DNA from 2 places in the Ramlibacter sp. MAHUQ-53 genome. Region 2 is predicted to be linked to the other one. Evidence: predicted binding sites of a transcription regulator. Region 2 holds the regulator's gene; the other holds the start of a gene.
What was found. The regulator HrcA, encoded in region 2, represses chaperone genes, less so after heat shock. The targets are predictions, from matches to a motif close to TTAGCACTCNNNNNNNNNGAGTGCTAA.

Region 1: the regulator HrcA is predicted to act here: its motif matches at 1,953-1,979, upstream of groES (co-chaperone GroES).

The regions. Positions count from the first base shown of each region.
Region 1 is NZ_JBQWTS010000008.1:78,244-81,871, reverse strand. It holds gene ACT80S_RS13205 (5'-nucleotidase) at 1-9, shown strand, start outside; gene ACT80S_RS13200 (hypothetical protein) at 30-314, opposite strand; gene ACT80S_RS13195 (hypothetical protein) at 395-652, shown strand; gene ACT80S_RS13190 (ABC transporter substrate-binding protein) at 670-1,863, shown strand; gene groES (co-chaperone GroES) at 2,076-2,366, shown strand; gene groL (chaperonin GroEL) at 2,408-3,628, shown strand, end outside.
Region 2 is NZ_JBQWTS010000011.1:68,382-72,009, forward strand. It holds gene ACT80S_RS16195 (NAD kinase) at 1-896, opposite strand, end outside; gene recN (DNA repair protein RecN) at 1-3, opposite strand, end outside; gene hrcA (heat-inducible transcriptional repressor HrcA) at 938-1,951, shown strand; gene ACT80S_RS16205 (diguanylate cyclase domain-containing protein) at 1,993-3,447, shown strand; tRNA gene ACT80S_RS16210 (tRNA-Ile) at 3,460-3,536, shown strand.

The DNA.
Region 1 (3,628 bases), on a different contig from region 2:
AACGCCTGAGCGCGGGCCGGCTTCTCGCGTCAGCCCACGCTGGGGACGGCCGGCACCGACCGGGCGGCCTCGGTCACCGCCAGCGTGGCCTGCAGCGTCCGCGGCCCGTCGAGCGCGCTGCACAGGGGCGCCTCCCGGCCGGCGACCAGCGCGGCGAAGTGCAGCTGCGGCCGGATGTACGGGTCGGCCTGGCGCACGCCGGTCTGCTCCCGCGTGAGCTCGGCGTGCCAGCTGCGGTCGCCCTGGTCGTGCCACAGCGACAGGTCCGGCAGCGACAGCGAGCCATGGGTGCCGTTGATGAAGTGGGACTGCACCGGCGGGTGCGGGCAAGGGTCCTGCTCGCCGGCGCAGAAGTCCCAGCACCAGGGGAGGCCGCCGTATCCGAGAGCCCCCCGTGCCCAGCGCGCCGTTGGCGAAGCGCAGTACGGCCGCGGCGGGCCGACAGCGCACGGCCGGCCTCGGCGGGATCGGCGATGGCGGCCAGCTGGAGGTCTTCCGTCCGCAGGAGGCGGTCAATGTGGGTTTTCCCGATGGCTCCAGCATCGAAAAGTGCGATCCGGGTAGTAGTCATCGTTCAGCTGAGCCGGTACGATTCCGCCAGTGCAGCGACGATCGGAACGACATTCAATTTCAGAACACCATTCCACTTTAATCCGACCGGAGACAACCGTGAACAAGCGCAACCTGCTCAAGCTCGTCCCTGCCTGCGTGGCCCTGGCGCTGTCCGCAGCCAGCCACGCGCAGGAGCCCATCAAGATCTTCAACATCGTGGAACTGTCGGGGGGCGGCACGACCCCGGGCACCTATTTCCGCGACGGGGTGCGTCTGGCCATCAACGAGATCAATGCCTCGGGCGGCATCCTGGGCCGCAAGCTGCAGGTCACCGACATGGACACGCAGACCAACCCGGGCGTGGCCAAGGGCCTGACGCAGAAGGCGATCGACGAGGGCGCGTTCGCGATCTTCGGCCCGGTGTATTCGGGCTCGATCATGGTGTCGATGGCCGAGAGCCGCAAAGCCGAGGTGCCCAACTGGACCGGTGGCGAAGCCTCCGCCATCACCCAGCAGGGCAACCCGTACGTGTTCCGCACCAGCTTCGGCCAGTCCACCAGCTTCCCGAAGATGGCCAAGTGGATCACCACCAAGGCCAAGACCCTGGCCGTGATCTACCAGAACAATGACTTCGGCAAGGGCGGCCGCGACGCGATCATCAAGAACCTGGAAGGGTCGGCCACGAAGATCGTCGCCGACATCTCCACCGAACCGATGCAGGTGGACTTCTCGGCCGCGGTGATCCGCGCCCGGCAGAGCGGCGCCGACGCGGTGTTCGTCTACGTCACCGAGGAAGAGTCCGCCCGCATCCTGCGCGAGTTCCGCAAGCAGGGCTGGAACAAGCCCATCCTGGGTGAGACCACGCTGACCGGCCAGCGGGTGATCGAACTGGCCGGCGACGCCGCCAACGGCGCCATGGCCCACGTGGGCCTGACCGTGGACGCGCCCATTCCCGAGATGCTGGCCTTCAAGGGCAAGTTCTACCAGGCGTACAAGTACATCCCGGACCACAACGGCATCAAGGGCTACATGGGCGTGTACACGCTGAAGGCCGCCATCGAGAAAGCCGGCAAGGTGGACCGCAAGGCGACTGCGCAGGCCATGAAGGGTTTGGTCATCAGCGCGAAGAAGTACCCCGGGGTCATCATGGACGTCCGCTTCGACGACAAGGGCGACCTGGACCGCGACAGCTTCCTGGTGGAGGTGAAGAACGGCCGCCAGGTCGTGATCGAAAACCTGCCGCCCCTCAACGGCCCGATCGACACCGGCAGCCGGCCGGCTGCCGCAGCCCCCGCCGCGGCCAGGAAGTAAGCAGGCGCCACGCGCGCACGGGCCGGCAGCACCGGCCCGTTCAGGGTCATCCCGGGGACGGCTTGAAACCGTCCCGAAAGGCCCTATCATTAGCACTCGCTGGGGCTGAGTGCTAACAACGCCCCAGGGTAATTCCAAAGCGCTAACTCGGTCGCACGACCGGTTGGCGCTTTCTGATGTCACTTCAATAGCCCAGAAGTCAAGGAGATCCCATGAAACTTCGTCCCCTGCACGATCGCGTGATCGTCAAGCGCCTGGAAAACGAGACCAAGACCGCCTCCGGCATCGTCATCCCCGACAACGCCGCCGAGAAGCCCGACCAGGGTGAGGTGCTGGCAGTCGGTCCCGGCCGCAAGAACGACAAGGGCGAGCTGATCGCCCTGAACGTGAAGGTCGGCGACCGCGTGCTGTTCGGCAAGTACAGCGGCCAGACCGTCAAGGTCGACGGCGACGAACTGCTGGTCATGAAGGAAGACGACCTGTTCGCGGTCGTCGAGAAGTAATCCCGGGTCACCCCCACTGAATCGAATTCGGAGTTAGACAAATGGCAGCTAAAGACGTTGTTTTCGGCGGCGAAGCACGCGCCCGCATGGTCGAAGGCGTGAACATCCTGGCCAACGCGGTCAAGGTCACCCTGGGCCCCAAGGGCCGTAACGTGGTGCTCGAGCGCTCCTTCGGCGCCCCCACCGTGACCAAGGACGGCGTGTCCGTGGCCAAGGAAATCGAGCTGAAGGACAAGCTCCAGAACATGGGCGCCCAGATGGTCAAGGAAGTCGCTTCCAAGACCTCCGACAACGCTGGCGACGGCACCACCACCGCCACCGTGCTGGCCCAGGCCATCGTGCGCGAAGGCATGAAGTACGTGGCCGCGGGCATGAACCCGATGGACCTCAAGCGCGGTATCGACAAGGCTGTGGAAGCCCTGATCGCCCAGCTGAAGCAGGCCTCCAAGCCCACCACCACCTCCAAGGAAATCGCCCAGGTCGGCTCGATCTCCGCCAACAGCGACACCTCCATCGGCGAGATCATCGCCAACGCGATGGACAAGGTCGGCAAGGAAGGCGTGATCACCGTCGAAGACGGCAAGTCCCTGCAGAACGAACTCGACGTCGTCGAGGGCATGCAGTTCGACCGCGGCTACCTGTCGCCCTACTTCATCAACAACCCCGAGAAGCAGGCTGCCCTCCTGGACAACCCCTTCGTGCTGCTGTTCGACAAGAAGATCAGCAACATCCGTGACCTGCTGCCCACCCTGGAGCAAGTCGCCAAGGCCGGCCGTCCGCTGCTGATCATCGCCGAGGACGTCGAGGGCGAAGCCCTGGCCACCCTGGTGGTGAACACCATCCGCGGCATCCTGAAGGTCGTGGCCGTCAAGGCCCCGGGCTTCGGCGACCGTCGCAAGGCCATGCTGGAAGACATCGCCATCCTGACCGGTGGCAAGGTCATCGCCGAAGAAGTGGGCCTGACCCTCGAGAAGGTGACCCTGGCCGACCTGGGCCAGGCCAAGCGCATCGAAGTGGGCAAGGAAAACACCACCATCATCGACGGCGCCGGCGCTGCCGCTGACATCGAGGCGCGCGTCAAGCAGATCCGCGTCCAGATCGAGGAAGCCACCTCCGACTACGACCGCGAGAAGCTGCAAGAGCGCGTGGCCAAGCTGGCCGGCGGCGTCGCCGTCATCAAGGTCGGTGCCGCCACCGAAGTCGAGATGAAGGAAAAGAAGGCCCGCGTCGAAGACGCCCTGCACGCCACCCGCGCTGCGGTG
Region 2 (3,628 bases):
CATGAACCGCCTTCGTTCCAGTGCAGTTTCCGGCGCAGCGTGTCGAAGTAGCTCCAGCCGCGCGGGTGCAGGAAGCGGGCCTGGTACTGCGAGCGGCGCACGGTGATGCGGTCGCCGTGCATCAGGGTGGCGAGTGACTGCATGTCGAAATTGGCGCTGGCGTCGCGGCCGGCGACCACCTCGATGGCGATCTCGCCGGCGTCGGCCAGCACGATCGGCCGGTTCGACAGCGTGTGCGGGGCGATCGGCACCAGCACCCAGCCTGGGTTGGCCGGGTGCAGCAGCGGCCCGCCGGCGGACAGCGCGTAGGCGGTGGAGCCGGTGGGCGAGGCCACGATCAGGCCGTCGGCGCGCTGGTTGGCCACGAAATGGCCATCCACCTCCACGCGCAGTTCCACCATGCCGGAGGTGCCGCCGCGATTGACCACCACGTCGTTCAGCGCGCGCGCGTCGAACACGCAGCTGCCCTCCCGGATCACGCGCGCGTGCATCAGGCTGCGGCGGTCCTCCTCGTACTCGCCGCGCAGCATCGGCGCGAGCACCTTGCGGTAGCCGTCGAGGGCGATGTCGGTGATGAAGCCCAGACGGCCCTGGTTGATGCCGATCAGGGGCAGGTTGTACTCGGCGAGCTGCCGGCCGATGCCCAGCATCGTGCCGTCGCCGCCCACCACCAGGGCCAGGTCGCACTGGCGGCCGATGGCGTCCACGTCGAGCGACGGGTAGCTGGTGATGCCGGCGTGCAACGCGGTGTCCCGCTCGATCGCCACCTCGCAGCCCTGGGCCGCCAGGTAGTGGGCGATATCCTCCAGGGCGGCGCGGATGGGGCCGGCCCCGCTGCCGGTGACCGCAGCAGGGTATTTACCGATCAGTCCGACATGGCGGAATTGGGAACTCATTCACAAATTACATCATTAAAATCTGTGCCCATACGCCGATGATGCTCGATGACCGCGCCAAGTTGTTGTTGAAAGCCCTGGTCGAGCGATACATCGCCGACGGGCAACCCGTGGGCTCGCGCACCCTGTCGCGGGCCTCGGGGCTGGAGCTGTCTCCCGCCACCATCCGCAACGTGATGTCCGACCTCGAGGGGCTCGGGCTCATTGCCAGCCCGCACACCTCGGCGGGCCGCATCCCCACCGCGCGCGGCTACCGCCTCTTCGTCGACACCATGCTCACGGTGCAGCGTGACCAGCTGTCGCCCGCGGCCACTCCGAGCCTGGCGCCGGACCAGCCGCAACGCGTGATCGCCAACGCGGCGCACCTGCTGTCCAACCTCTCGCACTTCGTGGGCGTGGTCATGGCGCCGCGGCGCACCTCGGTGTTCCGCCACATCGAATTCCTGCGCCTGTCCGAGCGCCGCTACCTGGTCATCATCGTCTCGCCCGACGGCGACGTGCAGAACCGGGTGGTCTTCACCGAGTCCGACTACACCCAGCAGCAGCTGGTGGAGGCGGCCAACTTCCTCAACGCCAACTACGCCGGCCTGGCCATCGAGCAGGTGCGCGAGCGCCTCAAGGGCGAGGTCGACACCCTGCGCGGCGAGATCGCGCAGCTGATGCAGACTGCGGTGGAGGCCAGCTCCGAGGCGCTGAACGAGGCGCGCGAGGAGGTGGTGATCTCGGGCGAGCGCAACCTGCTGTCCGTGAGCGACTTCTCCAGCGACATGACGCACCTGCGCCGCGCCTTCGAGCTGTTCGAGCAGAAGACGCAGCTGATGCGCCTGCTGGACATCTCCAGCCAGGCCGAGGGCGTGCGCATCTTCATCGGCGGCGAGAGCCAGGTGGTGCCGTTCGAGGAACTCTCGGTGGTGAGCGCGCCCTACGAGGTGGACGGCCAGGTGGTGGGCACGCTGGGCGTCATCGGCCCCACGCGCATGCCCTACGACCGCATGATCCAGATCGTGGACATCACCTCCAAGCTCGTGAGCAATGCACTGAGCCACAACAAGTGAACCGCGCCCGACCAGGAACGCATTGGAGCGAGTCCAGGACCGTGATCCTGGCCATCCTGGTCATTCTGATCATGGTGACCGGCCTGCTGTGGTGGCAGGCCTCCAGCGCCACCTCGCGGCTGCGCGAGGAAACGCTCTCGCAGGCGCAGCGGCGGGCGGCGCAGGTGGCCAGCGCCGTCGCGGAGATGGTCAACATCCTGCTGCTCGGGGCCGACGCGACATCCCGCGAGGTGGTGGACCTCTGCCTGCCGCGCCCTCTCAAGGACATGGAGGCCTGCATGCGCCAGGCGATCGAGCACCTGCCGCCGTCGTCCGTGCTGCAGGTGGCGGTGATCGGCGCCGACGGCTACCTCGCCTATTCGAACCTCGGGTCGGGCGAGCGCACCTTCCTTGGTGACCGAGAGCATTTCCGCGTGCATGCCGAGGGCGAAGGCGATGCCCTGTTCATCAGCCGGCCGGTGCTGGGGCGGGTGTCCCGCCAGTGGAGCGTCCAGTTCAGCCGCGCGATCCGGCGCAACGGCCGGTTCGAGGGAGTGCTGGTCCTGTCGATCTCCCCGGCCTACGTGCACGACGCCCTGGCGCGGGTGACGCTGGAGTCGGCCGACACGCTGACGGTGCTTCGCACATCCGGCGAGTACCTGGCGCGCAACGTCGCCCAGGAGGCCGCGCTGGGCCAGAAGGCCGACCCGTCGTGGCCCAGCCTGCGGCCGGGGGCGGCGGCCCAAGGCTCCTTCAACGGGGTGTCGCGGATCGATGGCGCGGAGCGGATCTTCCACTGGCAGCGGCTGGCGGCCTACCCGATCGTGGTGCAGGTGGGCCTGAGCCGCGCGGCGGTGATCGGGCCGGTGGACCGGGTCGTCGAGGAAACGCGTTTCAACGCGCTGGTCAGTACGGGGCTGCTGTGGCTGGTCACGCTCGCTGTCGTCGGGCTGGTGCGCCGCATGCGGACGCAGGCGCGCCGGCGGGAGGAGGCCGAATTCATCGCCATGCACGACTCGCTCACCGGGCTCCACAGCCGCCACGCGCTGATGGCGCACATGGCCACCGTGCTGGCTGCCGCGGCGGCGCGGGGCGGGCGGGTGGGCATCCTGTACATGGACCTGGACGGCTTCAAGCCGGTGAACGACCGCCACGGCCATGCCGTCGGCGACCAGGTGCTGCAGGCCGTGGCCGGCCGGCTCAAGGGCTGCGTGCGTGGCAGCGACTTCCCGGCGCGCATCGGCGGCGACGAGTTCGTCGTGGTGATGGAGGACCTCGCCGACGATGCGTCGCTGGCGCACCTGGCCGGGCGCATCCACCAGGCGCTCGAGGCGCCGATGGCGGTGGGCGAGCTGTCCATCCGCATCGGTGCCAGCATCGGGCTGGCGGTCTACCCCGACCACGGCGCCGACGCCGACGCCCTGCTGGTGCATGCCGACCACGAGATGTACGCGCACAAGGCCAGGGTGAAGGCGGCATCGCTGGCGAAGGTCATCACGGGCACGCCGGCCACCTAGAATCGCGGGCGGGGGGCGTTAGCTCAGTTGGTCAGAGCAGGGGACTCATAATCCCTTGGTCACAGGTTCAAGTCCTGTACGCCCTACCAGGAAAATCTCGCAAATCAACAGCTTGCTTGATGCCAGGCTGTCACTGACGAATCCGGGCAACGCCGCAGCGTGGAGGTCCCGAGCCGGGTCA